2 regions of the Salicibibacter cibarius genome follow, and region 1 is predicted to be linked to the other one. Evidence: predicted binding sites of a transcription regulator. Region 1 holds the regulator's gene; the other holds the start of a gene.
The links. Region 1 encodes LexA, which represses DNA repair genes until DNA is damaged. Its sites were predicted from a motif close to CGAACATATGTTCG; they were not measured.
Positions count from the first base shown of each region.

Region 2: a site for LexA is predicted at 4,037-4,050, ahead of HUG15_RS16565 (YhjD family protein). Genes of this name have one in related genera too.

Region 1 is NZ_CP054705.1:2,328,128-2,355,990, reverse strand. Features, by position in the region: gene HUG15_RS12240 (amidohydrolase family protein) at 1-596, shown strand, start outside; gene HUG15_RS12235 (Rieske (2Fe-2S) protein) at 593-955, shown strand; gene HUG15_RS12230 (NAD(P)/FAD-dependent oxidoreductase) at 1,036-2,046, shown strand; gene HUG15_RS12225 (GntR family transcriptional regulator) at 2,266-2,931, shown strand; gene HUG15_RS12220 (hypothetical protein) at 2,997-3,173, opposite strand; gene HUG15_RS12215 (ABC transporter substrate-binding protein) at 3,698-4,690, shown strand; gene HUG15_RS12210 (ABC transporter permease) at 4,827-5,675, shown strand; gene HUG15_RS12205 (quaternary amine ABC transporter ATP-binding protein) at 5,702-6,874, shown strand; gene HUG15_RS12200 (YhgE/Pip domain-containing protein) at 6,944-9,346, opposite strand; gene HUG15_RS12195 (TetR/AcrR family transcriptional regulator) at 9,429-10,004, opposite strand; gene thiT (energy-coupled thiamine transporter ThiT) at 10,131-10,694, opposite strand; TPP riboswitch at 10,761-10,861, opposite strand; gene tnpA (IS200/IS605 family transposase) at 11,354-11,785, shown strand; gene iscB (RNA-guided endonuclease IscB) at 11,834-12,970, opposite strand; gene HUG15_RS12175 (TetR/AcrR family transcriptional regulator) at 13,427-14,002, shown strand; gene HUG15_RS12170 (hotdog fold thioesterase) at 14,125-14,514, shown strand; gene HUG15_RS12165 (MBL fold metallo-hydrolase) at 14,539-15,336, shown strand; gene lexA (transcriptional repressor LexA) at 16,113-16,745, opposite strand; gene HUG15_RS12155 (hypothetical protein) at 16,887-17,078, shown strand; gene HUG15_RS12150 (DUF896 domain-containing protein) at 17,242-17,475, shown strand; gene tkt (transketolase) at 17,591-19,579, shown strand; gene sirA (sporulation inhibitor of replication protein SirA) at 19,751-20,188, shown strand; gene HUG15_RS12135 (YneF family protein) at 20,298-20,522, shown strand; gene HUG15_RS12125 (CcdC family protein) at 21,470-21,991, shown strand; gene HUG15_RS12120 (DUF2621 family protein) at 22,034-22,441, opposite strand; gene acnA (aconitate hydratase AcnA) at 22,592-25,321, shown strand; gene HUG15_RS12110 (DUF421 domain-containing protein) at 25,633-26,343, shown strand; gene HUG15_RS12105 (FbpB family small basic protein) at 26,391-26,510, shown strand; gene HUG15_RS12100 (acyl-CoA thioesterase) at 26,677-27,111, shown strand; gene HUG15_RS12095 (hypothetical protein) at 27,080-27,427, shown strand; gene nadE (ammonia-dependent NAD(+) synthetase) at 27,441-27,863, shown strand, end outside.
Region 2 is NZ_CP054705.1:3,256,461-3,261,865, reverse strand. Features, by position in the region: gene HUG15_RS16585 (alpha/beta fold hydrolase) at 333-1,283, shown strand; gene HUG15_RS16580 (aminotransferase-like domain-containing protein) at 1,416-2,618, shown strand; gene HUG15_RS16575 (lmo0937 family membrane protein) at 2,715-2,852, shown strand; gene HUG15_RS16570 (YwaF family protein) at 2,919-3,665, shown strand; gene HUG15_RS16565 (YhjD family protein) at 3,611-4,000, opposite strand; gene HUG15_RS16560 (IDEAL domain-containing protein) at 4,184-4,498, shown strand; gene HUG15_RS16555 (DUF3923 family protein) at 5,170-5,405, shown strand, end outside.

The DNA.
Region 1 (27,863 bases):
TGCCGATTGATGATCGCCCGTGGGGAGATCCGTATTACCACCCGATTTTTGAGGCAGCTGAACGCCATAATTTGATGATCGGTATGCATCATCAAGAACCGCCGAATTATTACGGCAAATTTCCGCGTTACTTTGTTGAATGGCATTCCGTCATGCCGAATACGCATATGATTCAGATTAGCAGCATGATCTTTAACGGCGTTTTTGAAAAATACCCGAATCTGAAGTTGGCGATGATTGAAGCCGGTTTCACATATATCCCTGCGTTTATGAAAAAAATGGATCAACAATACAAAGTACTTCGTCATGAGGTCCCTTGGGTCAAGCGGATGCCAAGTGATACCGTTAAGGATCATGTTCGCGTTACGACTCAGCCTGTCGATGAGCTAACAAAGGACGAATTTCTAAAGTTTATTGAACTTATGGATTCTGACGAAATCGTTTGTTTTTCCACGGATTATCCCCATTGGGATTATGATTCCCCGTTCCGGGCACTCCCCCCCCTCGGAGAAGAGCTGGAACAAAAGATTTTTGCAGAAAATGCCAGAAATTTATATCCAAAGTTACCAACAAAGGTGGGGAAAGTTACACAATGAAAGAAGTGGTGTGCAAGAAAGAAGAATTATCCCCCGGAAATATCATGAGTACTAATTTAGGTCCGATACCGATCGTTTTGTGCCGTACACCTGACGGTGAATTTTATGCCTTTACAGATAAATGTGTCCATCAAGGGGCTGCCATGTCGGAAGGCGTGGTATGTGGGGCTCCTGCTCCTACGGATACGCCCGGAGAATACCATTATGTGAAAGAAGGCGAGATTCTTCGCTGTCCTTGGCATGGAATCGAATATGACATCAAAAACGAAGGACGCATGCTTGTCGATCCCAATCGCAAGCTAGGGAATTTCAACGTATCATTCGAAGGGGACGATGTTATCGTTTCTACCAGGAAATAAGATAAAGCAAAGCATACCATACCATACCATACCACGCGAGACCTGCCCCGGTGTGGAAGTGGCAAGAGAGGAGGCAAAAATTGTTGCCTAAAGAGGATATTTATGATGTAATCATTATCGGAGGCGGTCCGGCAGGATTATTTTCTGCCTTTTATGCCGGGATGCGTCAATTAAATGTGAAGGTAATCGAAAGCATGCCCCAGCTCGGAGGGCAGCTTTCTGCATTGTATCCCGAAAAATATATTTATGATGTGGCAGGTTTTCCGGAGATAACTGGACAAGGGCTTGTTGATCATTTAAAAACGCAGGCTTTTCAGTTTGATCCAGCTATAATATTAAATGAGACGTTACAAACGATAGAGAAGGATGAAGAAGGAATATTTACCCTTCAAACCGAGGAAAATGTTCATTATTCCAAAACGATTTTAATTACAGCTGGTGTCGGTGCGTTTCAACCACGTAAATTAAAATTAGACAATGCTCAATGGTACGAAGACAAAAATCTTCATTATTTTATCGATGACCTTAACCATTTTGAAGGAAAAGAAGTATTTGTTTGTGGCGGAGGAGACTCGGCTGTGGACTGGGCTTTAATGCTTGAACCCATTGCCAAAAGCGTAAAACTATGTCATAGGCGGAGCAAATTTCGAGCCCATGAGCACAGCGTGGAAAAACTCCAACAATCAAGCATCAATGTGTTAACCCCCTTTACACCTGAAGAAATTATAGGAGACGAACAGACAGTGAATAAGATTGTGGTTCAAGAAACGAATGGGGATAGAAAAGAGGGGTATGACATTGACGACCTGATTGTTAATTACGGGTTTATATCTTCCCTGGGGCCTATTAAAGATTGGGGTTTGGATATTGAGAAAAACTCGATTGTCGTCAATTCTAAAATGGAAACGAATATCGAAGGCATTTTTGCGGCAGGAGATATAACAACGTATGAGGGAAAAATAAAGCTCATTGCCACCGGATTTGGAGAAGCACCTACAGGCATAAGTAATGTGAAAGCATACCTTGATCCGGAGAGCCGCCTGCAACCACAACACAGTACACATTTGTTCCCGAAAATGGGTCAAGTTTAGATGAAGCAGAAGACCATGCCGCACATCATATCAACTGGTTGTTTAACCCTTGTATCCCTCGGTGTCTGATACCGAGGGTTTTCAAGGGCACACTCCCATTGGGAATGACAACGAGTCTCTAGTGGATGCCGTTATTTGGCTCGCTTCCATAAAAAGTGTATATTGTCATAGATGCTACGATAGAATCGAGAGACTATCGTATTTAATTAAGGTGATATCATGAATAACCTAAAAAAAACTTCGTTAAAACATCAAATTGCCGGGGAAATCAGAAAGGCCATTTTTATGGGCCAGCTTAGCCCTGGCGAAAAAGTGACAGAAACAAAAATTTCCGAGGATTTGGAAGTGAGTAGAGGTCCCATACGTGAAGCTATGCAACTATTAGTTATGGAAGGGTTACTGATTTCTACAGCATATAAAGAAACCAAAGTAAGTCATATTACAACGGAAGAAGTTACAGAGTTGTTAGTTCCTATGAGGGTTAATATTGAAACATTTGCTTTAAAAAACACTTTGCCACTTTGGGAGCAGAAAGATTTTGATAAATTCGAGCGTATCGTAGAGCAAATGAGACGTGCCGCCATATTTAATGATCATCTCCTTTTTAGCGACTTGGATATGCAATTTCACGAATTGATCATCTCTTCCTCTAACATGAGTAATGTTGAATCTTTATGGGATGGGATATTTAACCGGATTCGTCTGCTTTTTTCATATCAAAAAGAACAGTCTTTAGATTTACAAAAACATACGGAAGACCACCGTTTTGTATTGGATGCTTTCAAAACGAGAGATGTGGATGAGGCTATCCAAAGTTTAAAAAAGCACATTATCGAAACAAACACACCGGTGAATATGACGAACTCTCATTTTAGAAAGCACTGATGACTATCAATGGTTTCGAAGGAAGAAGACGATTGATGAACCGTGTCACGCGGTAAACTAGCAAGTTAAATATGTGGATAATCGTCGATAAATAGGGATTGCTGAACAACTGCATATATCAGCTGAAGCCGGGATGCCGCTTCCATGGCTTCGCTTTTCGCGGACGAACGGTCAAGCCTCCTCGCGCAAAACCGGCGCTGCGGAGTCTTGACGCGTCCGTTTTTCCGCTGGCGTCTCGCCATTGCAGCGTCACCCCTTCGTATGTTTCCAGAAGTGCAAGGGTTTTCTGCTTTTAGGATAGAATTCCTTGCATCCAGTTTTGATAACATCAACGAAAAATACTTATGTGCCAATCTTTTTCCGTTATTCAGCAGTCCCTAAATAGGTGAATGTACTGATATTTCACGATGAAGGTGTTCCTTTTGGCTTGAAGTATCAAGTTTTTTTAATTAATGGAATATCAGGGAAGCGCGGGGCAAAAAATGTGTCCAAAAAGCAGAAAAAAGCGTCAAATGGTAGCTTCTGTTTTCATTTTCCATAAAAGAATTCAATTCAATCAGTGTTTTTGTCGAATTATAATGAATTATAACCGAAATTGCTAAAATTCATCGGTATAAGTTTTCTTTGCCAGCAAATGATAACGATAACGACAAATATGTAAGAATAACGACTGATTACTATTTTGACTTCTTACATGAAGTTTGGTGTAATGAGCAAGTAAATTAGATAAACATCATACATAGAAAATTTGGAGGGGTTTTGTTAAATGAAGAATGGATTTCGAAAAAAAAGAAATAAATTATGGTGCACAGGTGGTCTGCTTTCCGTTGCAGCCTTTAGCTTAGCGGCTTGTGGTGGAGCGGAAGAAGACAACGAAACGATCGTCTTTGCCGAACCTGAATGGGAAAGCATATGGTTTCATAATTCTGTTGCGCAAATCATTGCTGAAGAAGGATACGGGTATGCTACGGAGACGCAGACAGGGAGCTCTCCGGCTACATTGCAAGGGTTGAGAGACGGAGATATCGATGTTTATTTGGAAACATGGATCGAGAATATGCAAGAGCCGTATCAAGAAGGGATGGATGCAGGCGAAATTGTTGAGCTTTCCACGAACTTTGATGATAATGAACAAGGGTTGTATGTTCCAACATTTGTCATTGAAGGAGACGAAGAGGAAGGTATAGAACCGATGGCGCCTGATCTGGAATCTGTAGGGGACTTGGAAGAATACTGGGAAGTGTTCGAGGACCCGGATGAAGATGGAATTGGGCGAATATATGGTTCTCCCCCCGGATACGAAGCGGAAACGATTGTAGATGATATGTATGAAGAGGCCGGATTGAATGAGAACTATAATTTGTTCAGCCCGGGATCGGAGGCTGCCCTTAACACTTCTTTGTTAACTGCATATGAAGATGGAGAGCCGTGGATCGGTTATAATTGGGAGCCTACTTGGATTATCGGTTTGCTTGATATGACATTATTAGAAGAAGAAGACCCTGACGATCCGTTTTTCCCATCCCAGCCCGTAACCGTGACAGCCAACACAGAGTTTGCAGAAAATGATGAGGAATTTGTTGCGTTTCTGGAACAATATGAGACGAGCAGTGACATTACCGGAGAAGCACTTCACTATATGGAAGAAAATGATGCGGATGAATGGGAAGCTGCCGAATGGTTCTTAGAGGAGTACGAAGATCTTTGGACCGAATGGGTGCCCGAAGATGTAGCTGAAGATGTACTGGCGTCTTTATAAACAACGTTTGAAGAAAGACAAACAGTGGACAAAATGATAAAGTCTCTGTTTGCTCTTTCCTCTTTGTTTTAAAGAAAAAGTTACCAAGAGAATGGAGTGAAGTGGGAATGGCTACTATCCGGTTCCCCGGGAAGCGATGAATACGTTTCCAGACATTGATTTTGATCTTGGACAATATATAGATGATTTTGTCAACTGGCTTACCGACAACCTTGGCGTTGTTTTTGATGTGCTTTCAGATGCTATTATATGGAGCTTTCAGTTATCGTCTTCCTTCCTCTTGTGGTTGCCTTGGTGGGTGATCATCGCGGTTGTTTTTCTGCTGGGCTGGCGGTTGATTCGTTTGTGGACAGGTTTGATTTTTGCGATTTTCATTTTTATGATCGGTGCTTTCGGCTATTGGGAGCTCATGATGGATACAGTATCGATTATTTTGGCATCTGTCATCATTTCCCTTATCGTAGGTATCCCTATCGGTATTTTTATGGCCTATAAAGATCGATTCGAAAGGTTCATGAAACCGATTCTGGATGCCATGCAAACGATGCCTACTTTTGTTTATCTCATTCCGGCGATGATGCTTTTCGGATTGGGCGTTGTTCCGGGCATGTTTGCCACTATCATCTACGCGATTCCTCCTGTCATTCGTTTAACGAACTTGGCGATTCGCAACGTTTCAAAAGAAATGGTGGAAGCTGCTGACTCTTTCGGTTCATCCACTTCACAGATACTGTTAAAAGTCCAATTGCCTCAAGCTTTACCGACCATTATGACCGGGATTAACCAAACGACGATGATGGCGCTCGCGATGGTCGTCGTTGCTTCCATGGTTGGTGCACAAGGCTTGGGACTGGAAGTCCTCTCTGCATTGCAACAAATTGATATCGCTACAGGGTTTGAAGCCGGGATCAGCATCGTTTTTCTGGCCATTATTCTGGATCGCTTATCTCAAAGCGTGGCTGAAAAGTACAAATACAGTGATTGATCAAATTGTGAAAGTAGGAATGGAAGATGTCCACAAAGATCAAAGTTGAGCATTTAACCAAAATCTTTGGTCAAGACCCTGAGAAGGCTCTTGACCTAGTGGAAAAAGGAGACTCCAAGGACGCCATATTGGAACAAACGGGACATACCGTCGGTGTATACGACGTCTCCTTTGACGTGTCCGAAAGTGAATTTTTCGTTATTATGGGTTTGTCTGGAAGTGGAAAATCGACCTTGATCCGCTGTTTAAATATGTTGAATCGACCGACCGCGGGAAAAGTGATTGTGAACGGGGAAGATATTGTTCCCTACTCGAAAAAAACATTAAGTGAATTTAGGCAAAACAATATGGCTATGGTCTTTCAACACTTTGGCTTGTTTAGCCATCGATCGATTTTAACGAATGTCGCTTATGGTCTGGAAGTCAAAGGGATCAGTCAAGAAGAAAGAGAAGAAACGGCTAAGCAAGTTTTAAAAACCGTCGGGCTTGAAGGTTGGGAACAAAAAAGACCCGGCGAGCTAAGTGGTGGCATGCAACAAAGGGTTGGCTTGGCAAGGGCTTTAGCTACTGATCCGGATATTCTGCTGATGGACGAACCATTCAGTGCATTGGACCCATTGATTCGACGAGAGATGCAATTGGAATTACTGGACATTCAAGCCAAACTGAAAAAAACAATTATTTTTATTACGCACGATGTGAACGAAGCTTTTCAACTCGGTGACAGGGTTGCCGTTATGAAAGATGGCGTTATGGAGCAAATCGGCACACCGGAAGAAGTTTTGGAAACCCCGAAAAGCGACTATATTAAAGAATTTGTGAAAGACATTGATAAAACGAAAGTATTGCAGGCGCAAAATGTCATGTTAAAACCCTCCGCCATTGTCCCTGTTGGGGGAGGCCCTAAACTGGCGATTGAGGAAATGAGAAATCACGGGATTTCGAGCGTGTTTGTGATCGGTGAAAACAAAAAACTTGAAGGACTCGTCACCATCGACGATGCGATGAAAGCAAACAAGGAAAATCAATCACTGAAAAATATTGTAAAATCCGATTATCCTACGACCGACCCTGAAACGTATATTGAGAAACTAATTCCAATCGCCACGGAAGCTAAGTATCCAATTGCCGTGGTAGACAATGACGAGCGATTAGTGGGCTATATTTCTCGCGTTTCGGTGTTGGCATCGCTCGTTTGATAGGGGCAAAATATGTGCATGAATGATAGAAAAAGGGACAGCTACAACTGGTAAGCTGCCCCTTTTGATTCAGTCATTTTTCTTGTGCTTCATGGTGAAAAACAGGAAAGTTACCCCTAATGATACCACCAAAATCAACAGCAACGGCCAAGACTCAAGCAACAATCCCGGTTCGCCCATCATGATCGTCGCCCGCAGTCCTTCCACGGAATACGTCATCGGCAGCAAGTTGTGCACGTATTGGAAAAAAACAGGGGTTAGTTCCACGGGGAAAGAACCTCCACTTCCTCCGAGCTGTACGATTAATAAAATAATCGCGATGAAGCGTCCGGGATTATCCAATATGGCAACGAGCATGAAAATCAGTGTCATAAAGGAAAGGCCGGAGAAGACCATGAAAAATGAAAACCAACCAGGGCTGGCGATATCCAGATCAAGCCCGAAGAAGGTGACTCCGATGAGAGCGATCGCTTGAAGTATGCCTACTGTCCAGATGACACCCAACTTACCGGAGAACCAACTCCATGCCGTTTCGTGTTTCGTCAACGGTTGGTAAAAAGGATAGATAATCGAGAGCGTCAAGCCTCCGACGAACAATCCCAACGATAAGAAATAAGGAGAGAGCCCTTCTCCGTACGTGTAATCCATTGTTTCACTTTCCGACACGGATTCAACGGGGGAAGTGAAAAGCGCTTGTTGCTCTTCGGTTAATTCATTTTCCAATAATGTTTCGGCCAATGTCTCCAGATTTTCGTGCAGTTCCCGGGAACCTTCATCGAGTTCTTCGAGGCCATCTTCAATCTCAATGCCTCCTTCGAATGCCTCTTGCATTTCCGATGACAATTCGTCTGCGCCTTCGTTCAGATCTTGCACCCCTTCATCTAGGGTTTGCACCGCTTGTTCCGCTTCATCGATCGTAGCGTCTGCCGATGAAAATACTTCATCTGCCCGGGAAAGGGATTCATCCAGATCTGCCAATGTAGATCTTGCTTGCGGAAACACGTCCAATAGCTCGATGTCTCCATCACCGATGCCCTCAGGTGCGGCAGCACGAACATTTTCCAACTCCTGACTTACGTCATTTATCCAATTGGAGACATCTTCCTGTCCATCTGAAATCGTATCTGCGGTTTCATTGAATGCGGCATCGATCGCTTCCAGTTGCTCTGAAAGCTCCGGCGTTGCCTCTTCCATATCATCATACGTCTCATTTAAAGTATTTACGGTTTCATCGACTTGTTGACATGGTTGAATATCATCAGCGTCAATCTCGTCTATTACTTCTGACAATGTATCCGCATAGCTTTGTAATGCTTCATCTTCCGGGTAGTGTTCAGCAATATAATCAGACAAGGCATGAGCTTCTTCATCGGCGTCATCAAAATCGCCAAGCCGCTCTTCCCATTCGTAACAGACGCCTGCAAGCGATTCTAAATCATTCAAGCTTTCATTTGCCCGGTTTTGCCATTGATCCAGGCGATCATTCATCTCGCGGATGTCATCGAGTGTACCTTGTGCGTCTTGCACGGGTTGATCAACGTCTTCAAGGCGATCGTCCAGTTGACTCAACGATTCTTCAGCGGATTGCAGGGAAGAACGTGCAGCCGACCAGTTTTCATCAAGGGAACGAAGGGATTGTTCCAGCTGGGCGGCATCGTCGCTTTCCAAATAAGCGCGGGCGTTTGTTACATCCGTTTGCATCTCGTGCAATGTATCTTCCAATTGATCGACTTCTTCACTGTTATGGAAAAGCTCCGCGAAAGCTTCGACTTCCGTTCGCAATTCTTGGGTGCCTTCAGCAGCTTCGTTCGCCCCTTCATGTAAGGAGTCGGCGCCCTCATGCAAGTCTGCTAAGCCGTCCGTGAGGGAGCCCATGTTTTCAAGCGCTGAATCGACACCGTCCGCAAGCGTTTCAGCTCCTTCCTCAAGTTCAACAGCCGCGTCTGTCAACTCGGTATATACATCATCGACAACTTCCACATAGGTTTCCGTTAATGTTTGGGACAGTTCCTCTTCAATCGTGTCCACTGCCTGCGTGCCCATTTGCGAGGCAGCAAAGTTAACGTCCTCATTGATATCATAATAAATCATTCCACTTGCAGGATCCTCGTCCTGTAATGAAGAAACATCTTCAGAAAAAGAAGAAGGGATTAACACGTATAAATAATAATCGAATGCATCGAAGCCTCGTTGCGCTTCATCGGCATCCGTCACGTTCCAATTGAAATCCTCGCTTTCCAGCAGCTCGTCTACGAATTCATCCCCGACGTTCATTTCTTCTCCGTCCAATTCAGCTCCTTCATCTTCATTTACAATAGCAACGGGAAGTTCTTCAAGCTGCCCGTACGGGTCCCAGAAAGCCGAAAGCAGAATACCTCCATACAAAACGGGAATCAATAGAATGCCGATGATCGATATGAGCATTTTTTTGTCTGCGAAAATTGCCTTCCATTCGGCAATAAAACCTTTCAATGTAAAACCTCCCTGATTCGGCCAAATGACCATAATAATAAGATGGTCATTTTTTATTCAAAAAAAACATCGCTCACGTGTATCATCGAACGACGATTCCTTTAAAAATGTGATTTTCAAAGACCTGAAATAATTCTTCCTCCGTCAACGGACGTTTTTTTGCTTCCCAATCAACAATGAACGCAATGTATAGTTTATAGATGGTGAAGGCTGTGATCTCCGTGTCCATCACTTGCAGACGACCTTTTTCCACCCCTTGCGCAACGGCTTGTTCCAAAGCGGTAATAATGAAATCCTCGACCTTTTGCATCGCGGACACCGCTTCTTTCGTGCCATGGACGTTGACTTCTTCGGCCAGATGCATCAGAAGTTGATGCTCTTTTCGATATTGCAACGTATCATATAAGGCACGGTGCAGTTTCAGTATGGATCGTTCATCGTTGTGTTTCACCCGTTCAAAAATGGTCCCGAGATCATGTAAAATGCCATCCATGACCGCTTCCAACATTTCTTCCTTATTTTTAAATTCGGTATAAATCGTGCCTTTGCCGATACCGGCGAGCTTGGCAACGTGGGCGACCGATGTGCCTTTATAGCCAAACAAGGAGAACGCCCGTTTTGCAGCTTCTAAAATCGTTGCGCGTTTGTTAGTGATCATTTTTTGGTCCCTCTTTTCGAGAAAATGACCAAATGAACAAATTGGTCATTATTATGATAACATGTGTGATTGATAAGTCAATGAAAAATAATAGGCACGAGCGAATTGTTCGCTCGTGCACAGATCTTAAGAGGGAAGTGGGGTTGTTTTTTTCATGTGAAAAAAATCAGGCTGTGCCCTGGAGAGGATGTAGACGACAACAAGCGTGATCAAAATTTCCGGCAATAAATAGGAAATATTGTAACCGATCGAATAGAGATAGACATTCATACCTTCCGGAGTGAAGCTCCCAAACCAAACGACACCGGAGACGATGTGAGATAACAATCGTAAAAACCCGGCGAACAACAAACCGAAAAGCGCCCAGGGCACGGACAATTTCCCCTCGCTATTTCGAAATGCAAACAATGCGGCAAGTCCGAGAACCGCGTATGGCACCGGATAATCCAACAACATCTGGATCGGATGAATGATTGAAGCGTTGTACATCAAATTCACGATCCCGACGAGCAATCCCGTGAGCACCCCAACTCGCCACCCGCGCCTAAAAGCCATAATGAAAATCGGCACCATGATAAGAGAAATCGAGCCGCCTTGCACCCAAGGCCCGGGAAACTTCACGAAGCTCAGAATAAACGCGAGTGCCGTCATTAAAGCGATTTCAACCATAACAAGCGTCCGTTGTTGCATAAAAAAATCCCCTTTCTGTTTGTCCACAGGGGGAAGCCAGGCGTCTACAAGCCTATTGGGCCCGTAAATCCATGCCTTCCACTTCCCTACGCCGGTATGAACCGGGTCAGGTTCCAAGAGTTAGGACGCGCGTCCCTCTCAGTCTTTCGACACCTCTAGTGGAAAAATATTTTAATGATCATTCTTTATTATACGCCTATTAGGAAAACTTGCAAGTAGGAGGAAAACGGCTGAAAAGTGATGGTGAGAAAACCTAATCATTTTGTTCTAAATGACGAATATTTTCCTGCACGAATGCTGTAAATGCCGTGATTTCCGTTTCAACAAGGGCTTCGGCAAGGATTCCCCTTCAAAATCTGTGATTTAGTGGGGGAGGAATTACCAATTGTTTGTGTGTTTGATAAACGTGAGTGCTTTTAGTGGAACTTGTTTGTAACTTTTATCTGGGTTTGTGAGATATTGGTCTTCGATGTTTTTGACAAAGGCCATGCTTGTACCATTGAAACCCGAGATCCATCCCACCTTTCCTTGAAACAGCACTTTGTCATTGAGATAAAATCCCTTTAAGTTATAGAAGCGTGGTCTAACTCCACCGTCTTTAGACGGTATAAGCTTTTAGCCTTGCCTTTGAATGTCCATACTTAAACCGAGGTGAGAGTATGGATGAATACAAAAGAAGTAGCCACGCGGTCTATGACATCAAATACCACATTATATGGGTTACAAAGTATAGATATCATGTGTTACGTGGCGACATTGCCCACCGAGTAAGGGAACTAATCAGACAAGGATGTGAAGCGAGAGGGATCACGATAGTACAAGGAAGTGTAGGGAAAGACCATATTCACTTATTATTGTCCTGTCCGCCGAGCATAGCACCGAGTAAGATATTGCAATATCTCAAAGGGAGATCATCAAGGTTAATCCAAGACGAATTCCCCGCCCTGAAGAAAAGATATTGGGGTCAGCACTTATGGGCGAGAGGATATTTTTGTGCAACAGTAGGAAATGTGACGGAAGAAATCATTAGAAATTATATCGAAAACCAGACCAGCGAGAAGAGGAACGATATATTCAGGATTGATGATTGAGTTCCAGTCAAAATCAGTATGCTTGAGCTTAAGGTCTTTCAGCAGACTTCAGTCTGAAATGCGACTTTCAGTCGCGGACAATTTATGTCCAAATCCACCTGCTAAAGCAGGTGGGTCGTTTAAGAACGGCTTATTCTTTATATTTCGCTGGCTGATTGTATTTTTACACTTTCTTCCTTTTCGTGCTGTTGCTTCATGTAAAGATCGTTTCTTTTTGCGAAACTGCTTGATCTTGAAGATGGAATAGGTGTCATAATCAATCTTATCTATCCCACTGATCGCTATCGCGTCGTTATAATGGGTTTTATCTAACCCTAATGCTTTACGTTTAGGTGTCGTAACGGAACCATAGGTGATATTTACATCCGAATATTTATCAAACACTCTCCTGCGAAACACATTCATGAACGTACCTTCTTTATAGCTAGGTAGCTTTTTGCCCTCCATCATCCACTCCCAAAGGATTTTCCCTTTTTTATGATTCTCATGCGTATGACAATCGGTACAAACAGTAATGAGATTATCCGCACGATCACTACCACCATGAGAACGATAGACAATATGATGGGTATTCAGTATCTTGCTTTGTTTCTTGCAAACTTGGCACGTATAGTTGTCTCTTGCAAACACAAAATACCGGACATCATAATAGCCATAGGTTTGTCCTTTTTGATAATCGATCCCTTGAATGTCAGGATTGATCATCTTGTGAGGATCAAATTTGCCAACTTCGATTGTTAATGTTGGATTCGGCACAAGGGAATAGAATTTATCGATCCATCTGAATGTGTTTTGAATCCGACTTTCGATACTCGGTGGTAGCCATCCGTCGGGGCGTTTTCGATTGTCAAAGCGTGGTTTTCGATAGCGTGTCTTACGATGACGCCTTGATTGTCTATACGCTCGTCTTGTATTCAACAAATTTTTCACGTCTTGGCGGGTTTCGATGTCACCTTTTGCAAGCACTTTATCCTCGCTAGTGATCGCAACGCCTGTATCCTTCGCGCCCAAATCAACGCCTATATTCACATTTTGCTTGTAGCCACTTGATCCATATAATAGCTGGATCGTAAAGGGTTCATAAGATACGATTTTAGCTTTCTTTTGTTTCAGTAATCGCCTTGCTTTTTGCGGTTTGCACGGCATTAGTGACTCGCCATGCTTGTTTTTTACGAACACTAACATGAAGTGTTCCTCCTTTCTAGGAGTGGTTTCCCTTCGCCAATGTTATCGACCCTTCGCGATGTGGTTGATGTCTCCTACCCCCTCAGAGATGTTTACAGAGCCACGAAAGAGCTACGGACTAGGGAATCATCCATAGGTTTCTTCATGGTCGATAACGTAGTCAGTTAAGACTTAGGCTAGTCAATAAAGGCTTTTCAAGCCCCTTCCAATTCTACGAATTGGTGGGAGTTATTGACAATAGGTTTTCCATTCCATGGATATCACCCGATTTTTAATTTAGAATACCGTTAATTTAAGTATACCAATTAAATCCGAATGTTGCTAACTAATGTGCAAGGGCGCTTCGGTTTTCTGTTCCCAAAGATACCAATGAATTAGCAATAATCGAGAAATCAAAAAATTCTTTACTGATCATTCTAGAAATGATAGGATAGGGTTTGTAAGGGAGGACAGAGCATGGCTCGAAGCAAAGAGTATGATGAGGATGCTGTCTTGCATAAAGCCATGAAACTTTTTTGGCATCAGGGCTATGAAAAAACATCCATGCAAGATTTGGTCACGCAGATGGGCATCCATCGCCGCAGCATCTACGACACGTTTGGCAGCAAACATGCGTTGTATATGAAAGCATTGAAACGCTACGTGGAGACAGTGGAAGCGAATATCAAGAAACAATTAACATCGATGGATTCAGCCATGCAAGGGATCAGGCGATTATTTGAGATGACGATCCATCGAAAAGAAACATTACCGAGCGGCTGCCTGACGGTCAATACTGCGATTGAGTTGGCCGAACATGACCAAGAAGCAATGGATATGGTAATGGACAGTTTCTCAAGTACAGAAAACATGCTATATGAGCTAGTGTTGCGCGGCCAAAAATCGGGGGAAATACCGGAACGTCATGATGCGAAAAAGTTAGCAAGGTTTCTCAATAACTCGTTTGTGGGGTTACGTGTGTTGGCGAAAACGCGCAAAGACACACAAAAAATGGAAGAGATCATTGAAATGACACTGATTGCCTTGGATTAAATTTTTTTGATCGATCTAGAATGAACATTCTCAAAAAACAGAAGGAGCGGATTGGAATGATCGTTTCTCAAGATGTGTTGGATTTGTACGGTGTGGAGGATAAGGAAGTTTTTGCCGAGGAAATGCGAACACGAGGGAAAGATTCCCTTGTTGGAGAACTAGAAATGGAGTATGTGGAACTCAGTTCCAACCGTCTGATTATGACGATGCCCGTAGGACCTAAAACAAGACAACCGGCCGGTATTCTCCACGGCGGGGCATCGGTTGCTTTGGCGGAAACAGCTGCGACGATGGCTACGGCTATGAATATCGATCCGCAAAAATTCAATCCGGTAGGAATGGAAATTAATGCAAACCATATTCGCAGTAAAACCGACGGCGTTGTTACGGCAACCGCTACGCCTTTTCACAAAGGACGCACGACCATGGTTTGGGATATTCAATTGACGGATGAAAATGAAAAGTTAATTTGTGTCTCACGTTGTACGATGGCGGTTGTTCCAAAAAAATAACAACAGAAAAGGGGTGAAACTGCGTTGCAAGTATATGAAAAGGAAAATGTGACTTGTGTAAAAATGGACGTTGTCCTCGGAGGGAAAAAGACAAATACCGTCTATTCCTTTTTGGTTGACGGTATGTTAGTCGACACTGGGCCACCGCGCATGGAGCCGGACCTTATTCCTTTTTATGAAGCACATGCGATTGATTTTGTCGTCCTGACCCATAGCCATGAAGACCATTCCGGAACAGCGCCGTGGCTTCAGCAAAACCATGGAGTGCCTATTTATGTTCATCCAAAGGGGGTTGATATATGCGCCCAAGACTCACCCTACCCGAAGTATCGTCAGATGACTTGGGGGAAACGGAAAGGGTTTCAGACGACGCCACTTGAAAGTGCGATCCGATCTCAAAACAGGGAATGGAAAGTCATTTACACGCCGGGGCATGCAGATGATCATGTCGCTTTTTTCGATGAAGAAAATAGAACGCTATTTGCTGGGGATTTATTTGTTGCTCCGAAACCGAAGGTCATTATGAGCAGCGAGTCCATCCCGCAGACGATGGATTCCATTCGAACATTGCTCGCTTATGATTTTGAATCGCTATTTTGTTGCCATGCCGGATATGTAGAAAACGGGAAAGAGATGCTAAAGCAAAAACTAGATCACCTTGAGAACCTTTCCCAAGAGGTGAAACACCTACATAAAGAAGGGCTTTCCGTTGAGGAGATTAGAGACAATTTTTATCCGAAAAAGTACCCGATTATAAGCGTCTCCGGGGGAGAATGGGACTCTTTGCACATTGTTTCTTCGATTCTGGAGAATGAATACTAAAACAAGCATGTTGTGCGCGTAAGTGCCCTCGAGCCAAATGAGCTCGGGGGGTTTTTCATGGAAAAGGATCGTTGATCAAATGGGTGTATGCTCGATTTCGGGTATCATGGACATCTCGTAATACGATGCAGGTGAGGCCTTCAGGTTCCATGACCGATTCATGACGCTCCAAACGAAGTCTCGAACGTCGTTTCGGTCTCCATGGACGCTTCATAGCGCCCGAAATCCCGGGTAAAAGCGATTTACAGGTGTCATGACTGCTTCATGACACCTGAATTTTAGACTTGATCGTCGTTATGGGCGCCATGAGCACATCATGGCGCCTTTATTAGTGTTTCGATCATCATTTCGGTCTTCATGGCCCCTTCGTGCCAATCATTTACCGCTCACCTCGCGCTCGTTTATACATACCATATTGGCAATGATCGCGAGGTGATGGGTGTGTTGGAAATTGGTCTTTTTTTACACTTTAAAAATGTTTAACTTTGTTAAAGGATTAAAGTATAAGATGAACTAAGGCTTCCACCATAAAGATTTGGTGGAAGCCAAGTTTTTCTAAACAATCGCGGTTTCCATGCCTGGATTGTTGATTCTCGCTGTAAAAAGAAAAACGGGAAGAAAAAATAACCCAGGCTGTTCTAAACAGATACGCGCTGTGCATACAGTAAAACAGAAACGGAATTAGGTTGATGTAATATTATTATGTTAACTTAATTGTCAAAAAGATGAAGAAGGAAAGACTCACTCTTTCCATTCTCCTTTATCGGCATTTTGTTTTACGAAATCGTACGGAAGACACCGCTTACTTTTCCGAGCACTTGGCAATTGTCAAGAATGATCGGTTCCAATGTTTGGTTTTCGGGCTGTAATCGGATGTGGTCCCCTTCATTATAAAAGCGTTTGACGGTTGCTTCTTGTTCGTCTGTCATCGCTACGATAATATCACCGTTATCTGCGGTCGGTTGTTGGCGTACAATCACTTGATCTCCATCAAGAATCCCCGCGTCAATCATACTGTCTCCTTCAATGGTGAGCATGAACACCTGGTCACTTCCGACAAAATCGTCGGGCAACGGCATATAGCTCTCTACATTTTCGACAGCTGTAATGGGAACGCCCGCGGTTACTTTACCGATCAAAGGAACATAAGCACTTGCCGGCTTGTCTGCTTCGGCTATTTCGTTTCCATCTTCATCGAGATGAAGAACTTCAATTGCCCTTGGTTTGGTCGGGTCTCTGCGGATATACCCCTTCTTTTCCAATCGAGCCAAATGGCCGTGCACGGTTGAGCTTGAGGCAAGGTTGACTGCTTCGCCGATTTCTCTTACAGAGGGTGGATATCCTTTCTTTTTCACGTTGTCTTTAATAAACTCAAGGATCGTTTCTTGTCGTTGCGAAAGCTTTTTCATTTTATTCACCTCGTTAATTTATATTTGTCTAAAGCTTACCATATAAAACAAACGTTTGCAAACATTAGTTCCTTGAAATGCTTGACACGAACGATCGTTCTGATACACTAATAATAGAACAATTGTTTCGGAGGTTTTCTTATGACGAATCAAAAAGTTGAAAAAGAACGCGGAAAAGGACAAGAACGTTTATTATTATTTTTATTCGCTCTTTCTATCATCATTATGACGATGGTTGCCGATCAATCGATTGGGACAAGTGCGCCGGAAGCGGAAGGAGATCCGCAAACAGTAACACTTGTGCCAACACCGATCGAACATACGGATTGGTAGAGAGAATAAAAGAATGGGGAAGAAAAAGAAAGAATATCAAGGACTATTAATATTCAGCCATTCATTTAGGTTATAATATGAACTGTTGCCTGTTGATTTCACGCGGGGATGAACGTTATAGTGACGATAAGCATCATTTATGATTCTATAAGGGGGAGCTTCATTGATATCCGATGAAAAGCTTGACCGTATTAATGAACTAGCCAAACGACAGAAAACGACGGGGTTGACTGCAGATGAGCAAGACGAACAAAAAGACTTGCGGGAAGAATATCTACAGAACTTCAGAACCTCTTTTAAACAGCAGATTCAAAATGTATCTGTCGTCGATGAGAACGGAAACGAAGTAACCCCGGAAAAATTACGTAATGCAAAAGGCAACCGCCGTTCTTATTAACGATAAAAAGCGGTGCATCGCTCGTCAAAGTGGTGCGCCGCTTTTTTCTTGTTTTAGTTTTAAAAACCATATATCATACCAATAGAGACAATTCACAAAAGAAAGGATGGAAACATTGACTTCAAACATAGAACAACGCGCCATTAATACGATACGGACATTGTCCATCGACAGTGTCAATCGAGCAAATGCAGGCCACCCGGGATTGCCCATGGGTGCGGCGCCGATGGCTTTTGCATTATGGTCGAGGCATCTCAAACATAACCCGGCAAAACCGGGATGGTGGGATCGGGACCGTTTTGTTTTATCCGCAGGCCACGGCTCCATGTTGCTGTACAGTATGCTCCATTTAAGCGGATACGACTTGAGCCTCGAGGAGTTGAAAAACTTCCGGCAAATGGGGAGCAAAACGCCCGGCCATCCCGAGTACGGACATACGGCAGGGGTAGATGCGACGACCGGCCCTCTCGGACAAGGCATTGCCATGTCGGTAGGGATGGCTATGGCAGAGGCCCATTTGGCCGCTACGTACAACCGTGAAGGGTATGAATTATTTAACCATTTTACGTATGTGATTTGCAGTGATGGGGATGTCATGGAAGGAGTCGCTTCGGAATCCGCTTCTTTAGCCGGCCACCAGCAATTGGGACGGTTGATTGTGCTTTACGATTCCAATGATATTTCGCTCGACGGCGATTTGAATCGCGCGTTTTCGGAGGATGTTTGCAAGCGATATGAAGCGTATGGTTGGCACACGATCTTTATCGAAGACGGTAATGATGTTGAGGCTATTGACCGCGCGATTAAAGAGGCGAAAGAAGATCCCCGTCCGAGTTTTATCGAAGTAAAAACCGTGATCGGTTTCGGTTCGCCAAACCGTGCAGGCACAAATGAAGCACATGGGAAGCCGCTTGGAGATGAAGAAGCCACGCTCGTAAAAGAAGCATACGAATGGGATCACGAACCGTTCCATATTCCCGATGATGTTCTCAGCTTTTTTGAAAAGAAACAAGACGAAGCCGTCGATGGGTATCAACAATGGATGAAAACATTTGAGGGGTACAGCAAGGCATTTCCGGAAAAAGCTGAAGAACTCAGGCGCGCGTTTGACCGTGATTGGCAAACGGATCAGCTCGAAGCGTTGCCGAGTTATGTTGCCGGAGAAGATACACTTGCCACCCGAAAAGCCTCAGGGGCAACGATTCAGGCGATTTCGTCTCAAGTGGACGGGCTGTTCGGTGGTTCTGCTGACCTCGCCTCTTCCAATAATACATTGATGGACGCGTATGAAGATTTTACGAAGGACAACCGTGAAGGCCGTAATGTCTGGTTTGGGGTGAGGGAATTTGCCACCGCGGCCGCTTTAAACGGCATTGCCCTTCACGGAGGGTTGCATGCGTATGGAGCAACCTTTCTCGTCTTTTCCGATTATATGCGACCGGCCATTCGCTTGTCGGCGTTAATGGGCGTGCCCGTTACGTATGTTTTTACTCATGACAGCATCGCGGTCGGAGAAGACGGGCCTACGCATGAACCGATTGAGCAGGTGCCATCCTTGCGCGCGGTGCCGAACCTTTCCGTCATCCGACCGGCGGATGGGAACGAAACTGTTGCAGCTTGGCGGCTTTCGCTGGAAGCGAAGGATCACCCGACTGCTTTGGTATTAACGCGGCAAGGGCTGCCGACAATGACGGATGCGGAGAGTACGTATGAAAACGTGAAAAAAGGCGCGTATATTTTGGCGGACGCCGACCGGCCGGCGGCGGCGATTGTCGCGACAGGATCGGAAGTTGCGCTCGCCATGGGCGTAAAGGAGAGACTTTCTGAACAAGGGATTGCCATTCGCGTCATCAGTATGCCGTGCCGGGATTTATTTGAAAAACAACCGGAAGCTTACCGGCAATCGGTCATCGACAACGCCATTCCGACGGTCACGTTGGAAGCGGCGGCTACGTTCGGATGGGAGCGTTATGCCGGAGCGAACGGCAAGGCGATCGGCATCGATCAATTCGGCGCTTCAGCCCCCGGCAACGTTGTTATGGAAGCCTTCGGATTTCACGAAGAAAATATCGCAAATGAAGTGAAAGCCTTAACAGAACAGTAAGCATCGCCCTGGGGAGGTGTCCTGGACAAACGTCAGGACACCTCTTTTGTATGCTTATCACCGGGATAAAAAATTTGTCGACCATTACCGGGTTTTATCAAACAAATATTGACATATTATTTTGTGGCCAGGCATTACAATAATGGGAAGACATAAAAGGAGGGCGAGCTTTTGCATCGATATGACATCTATCTTTTGAAGCCCGGAATCGCTCGGCAATTTATCCAATTGGAAAACAAACTCTTCCAACTTTTTAAAGAGTATGAGACAGTCCCCTCCCTTCACCATGAGGTTCAAAAACAAGTCGATTATATTTGTCAGCCGATTTCCATTCATCATTTGGGGGAATGGCTTTCTTCCGCGCAAATAACTCCCTTTCCACAGGGGAGGGACGATGGTCTCGTCTATTATTTGGAAGAGAGCGAAAGCGTAAAATTAATGCTCTCTGAAAGAAGAGTGCAAATTTGGAGCACCCTCCATATGGAGGATGAATGGCCATGGTTCGATCAATTGCAGGCGTATGACCCTTACTTTTTTGCTTGTGATGTCGAACGGGGAAGATACGGGTGGTTGAAACCGATCAAAATGCATACCCATCTTTTCGGTTAATTGAGAGGCAATCCCTTTTCATCGTTCGATCGATACGGTATAATGAATGATGTTTGCTTAAGCGAAACCTATCCGGTGCCGAACGATCGACGTAAGGAGGAGTAACCGCATGAGTACGATTTGGGTTGTTTTGATCGCGATGGCAGCCTTGCTCGTAGGTCTTGTGGGAGGGTTTTTCATTGCCCGGAAAACAATGGTCAATTATATGAAGAAAAACCCGCCTATCAATGAACAAATGCTACGTGTGATGATGATGCAAATGGGCCAAAATCCATCCCAAAAGAAGATCAATCAAATGATGAAAGCCATGCAAAAAGAACAGGGAAAAAAATAACCGAACGGAACACCTCTTTAGGATTTGGGGGTGTTTTTTGTTTTTAAGGTGGAACGTGCTATGCTGAATACAAGCGGGGTATCTATGAACTATGATCCAAAAAGAGTGGTTTGATATAATGGAAATCTATTGGGAAGAGCACCTCCCATCTGATTAAGAGGCGAAGTCAGGTTTTTCGTACCATATGGAGTCACTTTCCTTCCGTTTGTGGTATGAAATCGAGTTTATTGTACCATTTAGAGTCGTATTCCCTCCGTTTGTGGAACAAAATCGATTTAAATTGTCCCATTGGGGGCCCGTTCTCCTTCCGAAAGTGGTACGAAAACGGGTTTATAGTAGCAATGGGAGTCGTTCACCCTCTCGCTTTGGGGTATACGCCACTAGTGCAAGGTGGCTCAATTAGCCAATCACGGAGGAAGTTAGGGCGCCAACGCTTCTGACTCCCTAACGGACAATTTACCGCGTCATGGCGACCGTAATGGCCTGAATCGAAAGCGTTCGGGCGTCATAGCCGCTTCATGGTGACCGAAAAGGCTTGTATCAAAGATATTCGGTCGGCATGGCTGCCTCATGGCGCCCGAACGAGCGATTGGCTTTTGTTTTCGGTCGCCATGACCGTTTCATGAAAACCGGGAGTCCTGTTTCGAGGGAAGATATTCGGTCATTGACGAGAGTAATTGATCCCTTGACTAGGGCAGTGACCGTTTACCCTGGTTTGAAGTCCCAATCCAGACTTCCGATAGTCGGTGTGATCACTTATTTCAGCCTTTTTGCACTAGCTCCTGCTATACATCGGGCAGTCGTACAAGCCGGACGTGAATCAAAAAAGGCAGCCGGCGTATCATAAAAGCCGGTTTTGGCTCGCCCAGTCTCCAACGATTTGATCAGAGAAAGGGAAAAAATTGATCCTTCGACATGAAACAGGTATGATAGGTTGTACGGAGGAGGTGGGCAACATAACAGAGACAACATTCATCTTTATACTTACAACAATCGGCGCGGCGGTGATGGGGACGTTCGCCATCATTGTGCGTATGAAAGCTATAAAAAAACCGGCGACTGTGAAAAAAATCATTATCCCGCCACTCATGATGAGCACGGGTTTTTTGATGTTTTTATACGAACCTACGCACCTTCCCATTGAACGTATTGTTGCGCCACTAGTGGTCGGTGCCGCCGCTTCTTATTTGCTGATTCGCACGTCGCGCTTTGAAATACACAATGGCGATATCTATATGAAAAGATCCAAATTGTTTATTTTTTTATTGATGGGATTGCTCCTCGTGCGGGTGATCATCAAACTCATCATCGGGGAACAAATTATTCTCCCTCAACTGGCAGGCATGTTTTTCCTGCTTGCATACGGGATGATCCTGCCGTGGCGCATCGCGATGCTTTTTATGTTCAAAAAGAAACAACAAGAAATCAATGACCCGATCATGGACATGCCCATGAGAGAAAGAACGTGAAAAAACCGGGATTTCCCTTTTTTGGGTGGCCCGGTTTTTTCATTAGAATAGCTGTTCATATTGGCTGTAATCCATCTCTTTTTCATCCAGTTTTTTTCGCAAAAATTTATGGTCACGTTTCGGGGTTGCCAAAATATAACCGCGGATAATCAAGTCTTCGTTCATTTGTTTTGCGTGTTCATTTAACGCAAGCTCTCCGATCTTTCCCGCGATTTTTTCACGGGCAATGTCCCTGAACAATTCAGGAACGGGCGAGACGAGTTCTTCCAGTAAATCGCTTTGCTCGCGTGTCCAAAGATGGCGGGTTTTTTCAAGGTAGTAGTCTTGCCAATCGAGGATGGAGTGCCCATCTTCTTTCGGAAGACGCTTTAGGAATTTCCGAAACATAAAAAAACCGCCGATAAACATGAACACAATCATGAACACAGACCAAAGGACAATCAACCACATAAAAATATCTGAACCCACGTTGCTCACCACCACCACGTCCTAAATCTCTTACGAATAGTTTAGCACATCTCGCTCCTTTTTTTATACTGTTAGTTTTGCTTCGACATTTTTAACAGATTGTTATATGATAGAGACAGAGGAGGGGTATACATGGGAGAAACCAAAGACATGTATCAGGCGAAGAAAACGCTGAATGTAGGAAATGAAACCTACTATTATTATGACCTCGCCGCTTTGGAAAAAGCGGGTATCGGCGACATTAACAAGTTGCCTTATTCAATTAAAGTATTATTGGAATCGTTACTGAGACAACAAGACGGCAAAGTGATTGCTTCGGAGCACGTGGAAAGCCTTGCCAACTGGGGAACAAAGGATGGCGGAACCGAAGATGTGCCGTTTAAACCATCCCGCGTTATTCTACAGGATTTCACAGGAGTTCCCGCGGTTGTGGACCTTGCTTCGCTTCGAAAAGCGATGGAGGACGTTGGCGGCGACCCGTCTTCGATCGATCCGGCGATACCGGCAGATCTCGTCGTCGACCACTCCGTGCAAGTGGATCAGTTCGGGACAAGCGATTCACTGATGCGGAATATGAACCTCGAATTTGAGCGGAATGAAGAACGTTACAAGCTTTTGAGCTGGGCAACGCAAGCGTTTGACAATTACAGCGCTGTACCGCCGGCAACCGGCATCGTTCACCAAGTGAACTTGGAATACTTGGCGAATGTTGTGCATGCAAAAGAAAATGATCAAGGGGAGAAGATTGCCTATCCGGATACGCTCGTCGGCACGGACTCCCATACGACAATGATTAACGGCCTCGGTGTCCTTGGCTGGGGTGTTGGCGGAATCGAAGCGGAAGCAGGCATGTTGGAACAACCGTCTTACTTCCCGGCGCCCGAAGTGGTCGGCGTGAAGCTTGAAGGCAGCCTTCCGGATGGCGCGACCGCAACGGATTTGGCCCTGAAAGTCACTCAGCTGTTGCGTTCGAAAAACGTCGTCGGCAAGTTCGTCGAATTTTTTGGTCCCGGGTTGAAGACCATGTCCCTCGCTGACCGTGCCACGATCTCCAACATGGCACCGGAATACGGCGCAACGTGCGGATTTTTCCCGGTTGATGAGGAAGCTTTGAACTACATGCGTCTGACCGGACGAAGCGAAGAGCAAATTGCGCTCGTGAGAGCTTATTGCCAGGCGAATGGACTGTTTTACAGCGAGGATGCCATTGAGCCGAACTATTCGGAAGTTGTTCCTTTGAATTTGGACAGCATTGAACCGGCATTGGCCGGTCCGAAACGGCCGCAGGATTTGATTGAACTTAATGATATGCAGCAATCGTTCAAAGAAGCCGTCACCGGTCCGGAAGGCAATCAAGGTTTTGGACTTGACGCGGCTGAATTGGACAAAGAAGTGGAAGTTACGCATCCGAATGGCGAAACGTCCACGATTCCGACCGGAGCCGTAACAATCGCGGCGATCACGAGCTGTACGAACACGTCCAATCCTTCCGTCATGATCGGTGCAGGATTAATGGCCAAAAAAGCGGTTGAGAAAGGACTGGATGTTCCGGCATATGTGAAAACATCCCTCGCTCCCGGATCGAAAGTTGTCACCCGCTATCTTGAAGACTCAGGGTTAATGCCGTTTTTGGACGAACTCGGTTTCAACCTCGTCGGATATGGGTGTACGACGTGCATCGGCAATACCGGACCGCTGCCGGATGAAGTGGAGCAAGCGATCGCGGACAATGATTTGCTCGTTTCCTCGGTGCTGAGCGGTAACCGTAACTTTGAAGGCAGAATTCACCCGCTCGTGCGTGCGAATTACTTGGCTTCCCCGCCGCTCGTCGTTGCCTATGCGCTCGCGGGAACCGTTAATGTCGATCTTCGCAAAGATTCGTTCGGGAAAGACAAAGACGGAAATGACGTCTTTTTCAAAGACTTATGGCCAAGCACGTCTGAAGTGCAAACGTTCATTCAGGAGAACGTTTCCCCTGAACTCTTTAAAGAGGAGTACAGCAGTGTATTTGACAATAATGAACGCTGGAACGCGTTACAATCATCGGATGATGCTACCCTGTATGATTGGGATGAGGCGTCCACCTACATCCAGAATCCTCCGTTCTTTGAAAATATGTCCAAAGATCCGCAGGCGATTGAAACGTTAAGCGGCATGCGGGCCATTGGCAAGTTCGGCGATTCGGTAACAACCGACCATATTTCTCCGGCAGGTTCGATTGCAAAAGACAGCCCGGCAGGACAGTATTTGCAATCAAAAGGATTAAAGCCGGCGCAGTTTAACTCTTACGGCTCCCGTCGTGGAAATCATGAAGTGATGATGCGGGGAACGTTCGCGAACATTCGCATTCGCAACAAGTTAGCACCCGGAACAGAAGGCGGCTTTACGACGCACTGGCCGAGCGGTGAAGTTATGCCCATCTATGATGCGGCGATGGAATATAAAAAAGATAACACCGGACTCGTCGTGCTTGCAGGTGACGATTACGGGATGGGAAGTTCCCGTGACTGGGCAGCCAAAGGAACGACGCTTCTGGGCATTCAAACGGTCATCGCTAAAAGCTTTGAACGGATTCACCGTAGCAACCTTGCGCTTATGGGCGTTTTGCCCCTTCAATTTAAAGAGGGCGAAGGCGCCGACGAGTTAGGTTTAACAGGTGAAGAAACGTTCCGGGTAGACATCGACGAAAATGTCAACCCGCGGCAACTCGTCACCGTTACAGCAGAAGACAACGATGGAAACATAAAAACATTCGAAGCCGTCGTTCGCTTCGACAGCGACGTGGAAGTTGACTATTATCGTCACGGCGGAATCTTGCCAATGGTTCTTCGCGATAAACTGGCGGCAGAAACAAAAGCATAAACGCAAAAAAACCTAGCCAAAGCGGCTAGGTTTTTTCGTTTGAGTGGAGATGGACGGGTACACTAGATGCATGGCACCTCAAAATGCGAAATTTTGCCTTTTTAAGGTGTCATATGATCGTTTATGGAACCTCAGATTGGTTGATTTTACATTTTTGAGGTGCCATGAGTGCCATGAGCCAACCAAGATCACCTATCGATGGTTCTCAAATTAAAATTTCACGTACCGTAATTATACAATGAATATTTCCATGCAATCTGCAAAAGATGAAAGGTGACATCATCAGGTGGGATGGGATAAGAATGGAAAATATTACAGACGTATGGACAGGGGCGCAAGATTTACCGTTTTATGGTTTTATCGTTCGCGCGCTGTTTGTTTATATATACATATTTTTGATGGTGAAGGTGATCGGGCAACGTTCGATGGCCAATATTGACCCGTTGGACTTTATTTTCGGTGTGGTGATTGGGGATATTTTAGGAGAATCAATTTCTAGCGGTGATGAAGATCTAACCGGTCCTTTTGCCGGAGCTGCCATGATTGCTTTTTTGCATTGGCTTCTTTCATATGCCGGGCTTAAATTTCCCCGTTTCAGAAGAGTGATTGAAGATGAACCGTTCATTATTATTGAAAAAGGGCAGATCCTTGACCATATGCTCAAAAAGTGCAGCATCACCATGGAACAATTATTAATGGAACTCAGGTTGAATGATGCTGCTGATTTGAAGGAAATTGATTACGCGGTGTTGGAACCGAACGGCCAAATTAGCGTGATTAAAAGAAGTCCGTTTCATGCGGCAACTGCGAAAGACGTGGGATTGAGCCCGCAAAACAAAGGATATCCAAAAGTCATTATTAGCGATGGAAGAGTGATTACGCATAACATGAAGAAAATCATGACCCGACAAGAGCTCGAAAACGGGTTGATTGACCATGGCTATAATGCCGTCGAGGATGTTTTCCTGATGACGGTGAATGAGGCTGGTGAATGGTATGTGACCCCTCGGTTACGCGTATAAAAATGTAAAAATTCACCGATAATAGAAGAAAAAAAGGAGGCGTTCCTATGCGAAGAGTCAAAAATGTTCGCTTTATCGATTTGTTAAGGGACAATCGCGAAGCGATTCTTAATGATCGGGAAGCGATGAATCGAATTGAAGAACGCTTGGATGCCAAAAGAAAATAATCCGTATGTGACCATCGGCTGTCGTTATCTTGTTACAAGGTGAGGCGGCCATTTTTATTTTTTAAGACCCCTTTTTCTTGATTGAACGGCAATTGTTTATTATTCTAAAGAGAAAGCGGTTCTGTAACTCAAGCTTAATAAACGAATGGAAAGTAGGCGTATATGCTTGAAAATAGCGTCCACCCACATACAAGTTCGGTATGCGGAAACAGATCAAATGGGGATTGTACACCATTCCCAGTATTTAATATGGTGCGAGATAGGCCGAACCGAACTTATCAACGATTTGGGTTTTTCCTATGCAAAACTGGAAGAGAGCGGTGTACTTGCTCCGGTAACAGAAGCAAACTTGTCTTATAAAACAGCGGTACGATATGGGGAAACCGTCCGTGTAGAGACATGGATTGAGGATTACGATGGAATACGGGCGGTGTACGGTTACGCCATTTATAATGAAGATAACGAATTATGCGTAAGTGGGACGACGACCCATGTGATCGTCGACCGTGAGCGTTTTCGCCCCCGTTCCATGAAAAAACACTTGCCGGAATGGCACGACGTATATGAACGTGAAAAGAAACAAAAAAAAGAAAGTGAATAATGCTGCTATGGCCTTTGGGATTGATAAACACGAACTAAAAAAATGGAAAGCGCGAGCGAAGGCAGGTGAAATTTCTGTTATTACCCATTATTGGGTGGATGACCGGTTTCCCGACTGTGATTCTGTGACGAAAGTAGCCTGTGGGGATTACCCGAAACTGGTACAATGGGGAAAAGCATACGGGTTGAAGGAAAAATGGATTCATGAGCGAGGGGAATTGTCCCATTTTGACCTCTTCGGAAATCACCAAAGACGTGTGCTGTTGGCAGAAGGATTATATGACCAATGGAAAAGATTTAGAAATGATGCTGAATAGGGGGAAATATCCAATGCAACAGGAAGCGATTATTCGTGCTTTAGGTGTCCAACCAACAATTGTCCCCGAAGAAGAATACCGAAGACGGAAAGGGTTTTTAAAGTCCTACGCCAAACACGCACGGGCAAATGGTTTCGTGCTTGGCATATCCGGTGGGCAAGATTCTACATTACTGGGAAAGATGGCACAGGAAGCAGTCGAAGAACTTCGCGAAGAAGAAAACGAACATTATCAGTTTATTGCCCTGCGCCTCCCCCACGGGGCACAACAAGATGAAGATGATGCAAACAAAGCGCTCGCGTTTATTCAACCGGATCGCGCGGAAACGATTAATATCCAACCGGCGGTTGACGCCTCCGCAAATAGCTTTGCGCAAGCGTTTGACGAGGAGCTTAGCGATTTTCACAAAGGGAATACAAAAGCCCGGGAGCGTATG
Region 2 (5,405 bases), 920 kb from region 1:
CGAAGCGCAAATCTGGAACAATGAAATAGGAGGGGTAAGGTGGGCATTATCGGTACTGCCAATATTGCTCTTGCTGCTTTTATATCTTTAGTTAGTTTCATCATTTGGTTGGTTGTACGATCTGGTAAAAGGCAAAAGCGTGATTATGAGAATGATTAGTCTTCCTGAATCGAGGCGCAATTGTTGAAATAAAATCAAAGCCCGATCTTTGTGGATGTGGAGCAGTCATCTGATCGGGTATCGCCTATTCGTTAAATGTACCTGAAACTTATCGATATAGCTAAACGTGCGTAATTAGGTAAAGGTTATCTTGAGGGAGTTGTTTTAGAAAAATGCAGCAAGATAGTAAGACTGTTTCTAAAGAGTATGTATATATCAATGGGATTAAGCAAGGTTTAATTCTTGAAACAACGGATGAAAATTTACCGGTTTTACTTGTGGTACACGGAGGGCCAGGTTATCCATTATATCCGATCGTTCAAGCAAATGATGTCCAATTCCATCATCTGTTTACGGTTTGTTATTGGGATCAACGCGGCACAGGCTTGTCCTATACGTCGGACAAAAAGGGCTTAACAATTGATCAACTTGTAAATGATACCATTGAAGTCAGCAACTATTTGATTCAAAAGTTTTCCAAAGAAAAAGTTTATATGATGGGGCACTCTTGGGGGACGATTATTGGCAGCAAAGCAGCCAGTATCCGTCCGGATCTTTTTCATGCTTATATCGGTGTGGGGCAGATTGGATCACAAAGCGCGTCTGAGAAAGAAACCTACAATGCCATTTCCGAAAAGGTCAGAGCAACGGGAAATGAAAAGTGGATTTCCGAGATCAATAGTGTAAATTATAGCGATGCTTATTATAAAGATCGAAAATATTTTACTATTGTAGATAAATCTAGAAACAAGTTTGGGGGCGGTTTTTTACGTGAAGGATACCCCAATTCACAAGGTTTAAGAGATGTATTTGGCACACGTCAGTACTCGTTGAAAGAAAGAATGAATGTGTTCCGAGGACTTGCAATCGCGTATCAAGCCTTTGGCGAAAAGATGGCCAAGACGGATTTAACGACTGAAATCAGTGAGATAAATACTGATGTCTATATATTTCAAGGGAGACATGATTATTTAACCACGCACCGCCAAGCGTTACGTTTCTATGATCATCTGAAAGCGCCTAAAAAGAACTTCTATACTTTTGAAAATGTCTCACACACACCTTTTATTGAGGAACAGTCGGCATTTTTAGAGAAATTACAAAACGAGGTATTGAGCAGTTAGTGTTTAGAAATTGTTCCGTGACCGGATGTTTAAGAACGCCTTTCTGCAATTAGTGGATTCCGGGCTTCCAATTGACATTTCCATCATATACGCTAAAATTGAAGGAATTTATATTGTGAAAGTGGGATTATGATGAAATATGCCTTTGCCAAGCGCGTCCGTCATTTGCAGTCATCTGCCGTACGCGACATTTTAAAAGTCGTTAATCAGGGGGATGTGATCTCATTTGCCGGTGGCTTGCCGGATGATGAACTCTTTCCGGTGGAAGCGATTGAGGATGCGTTTTCGCGTGCGTTGGCCAAGGGAAAAAAAGCCATGCAGTATGGGGAGACCGAAGGTTATTTTCCTTTGCGTGAAGTTATTATCGAACGGATGAAAAAGAAAGGGATAATGACGTTCACACCGGAGCATGTGCTATTGACAACCGGTTCGCAGCAAGCGATTGATTTATTTTCACGCGTGATGATTGGCCCCGGGGATGTGATTTTCACGGAAGAACCGACGTACTTGGCAGCATTGCAAGTTTTTCAATCTTACGAAGCAAAAATTGAGCCGGTGCGTTGTGATGAAAATGGGATGGACATGGATGATTTACAAGAAAAAGTGAAAGCATTTAAGCCGAAAGTCGTGTACGTCGTCCCGACGTTTTCGAATCCTGCCGGGCGGATTTGGTCGCTGGAACGGCGTAAACAGCTCGTTCGCGTGGCCCATAATCACAATATACTTATCTTTGAAGACGATCCGTATGGGGATATTCAGTTTACAAGCGGGGGCTATACGCCGATGGCAGCGCTCGATAATGGCACGCATGTTGTCTATACGAGTTCCTTTTCAAAAACGGCCGTTCCTGCATTGCGTACGGGATGGATTGTCGGACCTTACCAGGTGATCCGCATGATGTCCCAGGCAAAACAGGCGAATGACTTGCATTCGAATTCACTTGCCCATCAGGCATTATATGAACTTTGTCGGCATTTTGATTTGGACAGCCATATTCAGGACATTAGCCGATTGTATGCCCACCGCAAGGATGTGATGGTCAATGCATTGCAACGCTCCGAGCGTTGCACGCTGGACTTCGTTGAACCGGAAGGCGGCATGTTTCTTTGGTTGGAAGTCGATCCCCGGATAAACACGGAAACGCTTTTGAATGAAGCCGTTAAGCGGGGGATTGCTTATGTGCCGGGGGCTCCTTTTTACACGGAAACGCCCCAGTATAATACGCTGCGCTTAAATTTCACCCACGCCACCGATGACCAAATAGAATTCGGGATGAAAAAGCTGACCGAACTCTTTGCTGAAGTGGAGGAACAGGCTGTCCATAAAAGCGTTTAATCAGGTGATCCACAGGGAATGGCCAAAATAACCCTAATAATCATTGCGCTTTCCTAATATACTTGTAGCATTTAGGGACAAGGGGAGGGACGCAAAATGTTATGGACGATCATTGCCGTTTTGATTGTGCTTTGGTTGCTCGGGTTTATCGGTGGAACAGGTGGGCTTATTCACCTTCTGCTCGTGATCGCGCTCGTCGTTCTCATTTTCCAAATGATTACGGGGCGGCGGTGAAAAAGGGTACCTTCGGCGTCTGCAACATTTCTTGCAGGCGCTTTTTCATCAGGGAGGGAGATTTGTATGTGGTGGTGGGCGTATACCCACGACGGACCGGGATTTACTATGTTCGGGCCGGCGCATATGGGTGTGATCGTTTCATTGTTTCTCGCGTGCGTGTTCATTGTGCTGATGCGAAACTGGTTGAAGGAGTCCGTGAAAAGACAGAATTTTTTTCGCTTTGGCTGCGTCACGATTTTCATTGCCGGGGAAGTATTTTTGCAGTTCTGGTACATAGACGCGGGCGTTTGGGACCCGTCATTCGCGTTACCGTTGCATTTGAGCAGCATCGCCTGGATCGCGGCGATTTTTATGTTATTGACCCGTAGCCAAATGTGGTTTGAGATTACGTTTTTCGTAGGTGCCGGCAGTGCATTTCTGACCATTTTAACGCCGGATGTCGGCAACTATGGGTTTCCTCATTTTCGTTTTCTTCATTTTTTTATTACCCATGCCCTTGTAATCGTCGCTGTTGTCTATATGTTGGCGGTGGAAAAGATGCAGCTTCGTTTCCGATCGGTTTTCCGCGTGTGGTTCTATTTAAACGGTTATGCGGCGCTCATGTTCATCTTTAATCTATGGGTGGACGGCAATTACATGTATTTAATGGAAACGCCGCCGGGTCCTTCGCCGTTTGATTGGTTTGGCCCATGGCCGTATTACATTTTCGTATTGCAAGCAGTGGCGCTTCTCGTATTTATCGGGATGTATGGTCTTTATTGGTGGATTTCCGGTAAATTTCCTTCTTCCGTAAACAAACGATCACCTTGAAGATAACGGGTCATACACCGTCCCGTTTGTCTTTTTAAATGGGCATTCACATAGCGGTTCTGACCTTCGTAACGGTTGCATACATAACCGTAAGTGGAAAATGTCTCATCGGCATCGAGCAGATAGACGCGGATGTTGCGTTGTTTTTGCACGCGCTTGAGTTGTTGAAGGTCGTTTTGAAGAGAAGCGAGCGCTGTTTGAACGATGGCCATGTAGGGAGCTTTGATGTTCATGTTTTGTTGCAGGTGCCCTTGGTCTTTTTCGAATGTTTTTTTCACCAATGGCAAAATCACGGCGTAATGGATAAAGGTGAGGTCGGTTTTGCGTACGAACATGTCGTCACCTCCTCGGAAAGTGTAACGTTAGTATAACGAATAAATGTTCGTACATTCAAGAGGGAAGTTTTACAAAATGTTCAGGTTTAAATGTGCGGTCAGGCGGGTAATAGTTTTAAAATAAGTGAAATGTATTGGCCACGGTCGAATCATACCTGTATGAGGAAATCAGGGGGGATAGCAATGGCAGCTTCAACATATGAAAATGAACTGTTTGAAAAGTTGAAAATGATTCGAAAAGGATACCGGGCGCCCAGACAAGTGGTGCAATCGCTTTATGCCCGTATGATGTTGGAATATTCCGTTTATGTCTTTACAAAAGACCGCTATAAACGGCTGATTGACGAAGCGTTGGATGCAAAAGACGAGGAACGTTTCCGCGCGTTAACGAGCGAATATAGTGAATGGCGTGCCCGTTACCAATCCGGGTGTACGATTTCCGAACATGGCTATGAGATGGAATGTAACTTTGAAGACAAAATCAACATCGACAGCTGAGGCTGTCGATGTTTTCTGTGTGCGGGGGAGGGTTATTGGTTGGAGTGAGAAACCTGCCGAGGGTTCCCTCTGACGGAGGAAGAGCTGCCCCGAGAGGAGCAAGAGAGGCAAAGTAATCCCTCTAGCGGGGGATGAGCTGCGCCGAGAGGAACAAGGGAAGCAAAGTAATCCCTCTGGCGGAGATCGAGTTGCGCCGAGAGGAACAAGGGAGGCAAAGTAATCCCTCTGGCGGAGATCGAGTTGCGCCGAGAGGAACAAGGGAGGCAAAGTAATCCCTCTGGCGGGGGATGAGCTGCGCCGAGAGGAACAAGGGAAGCAAAGTAATCCCTCTGGCGGAGATCGAGTTGCGCCGAGAGGAACACGAGAAGGGAAGTAATCCCTCTGGCGGGGGATGAGTTGCGCCGAGAGGAACAAGAGAAGGAAAGTAATCCCTCTGACGGAAGACGAACTGCTCTAGGAGGAACAAGGGAAGGGAAGTAATTCCCGCCCCACTCATCACTTAGTTCAATCATTTGCACGGTGCTATCCTTTTATAAAAAAGTTGAGCCTGTTGATATTCGCGGCAGGAGAGGTCTATTTTATCCATTTGCTTTTCTCTTAGTTGTCTTTATGTTATTGTTTATAGCTGATAGAATTAGGTGAGGATATTATTCATAAAAGAGGTGTGTTCGGTGAAATTCGCTTGGATTGCTTGGTGGATCGTCAATGCTTTTTGGTTGGCTTTATTTGCAGTAGGTTCGTTTTTTTTAGCGCAACGAGATGTAGATGCGACTGGTGCAGTTCAAACGCCTGGAATCATTATGTTGAATATTTTGACTTTAGCAATGGTTTTTATTATTCCTTTGCTCATTCAACTTGGTTGGTTAGTTGCAATGGTAATTATAAGACGTAAAAGAAATCAGGAGAT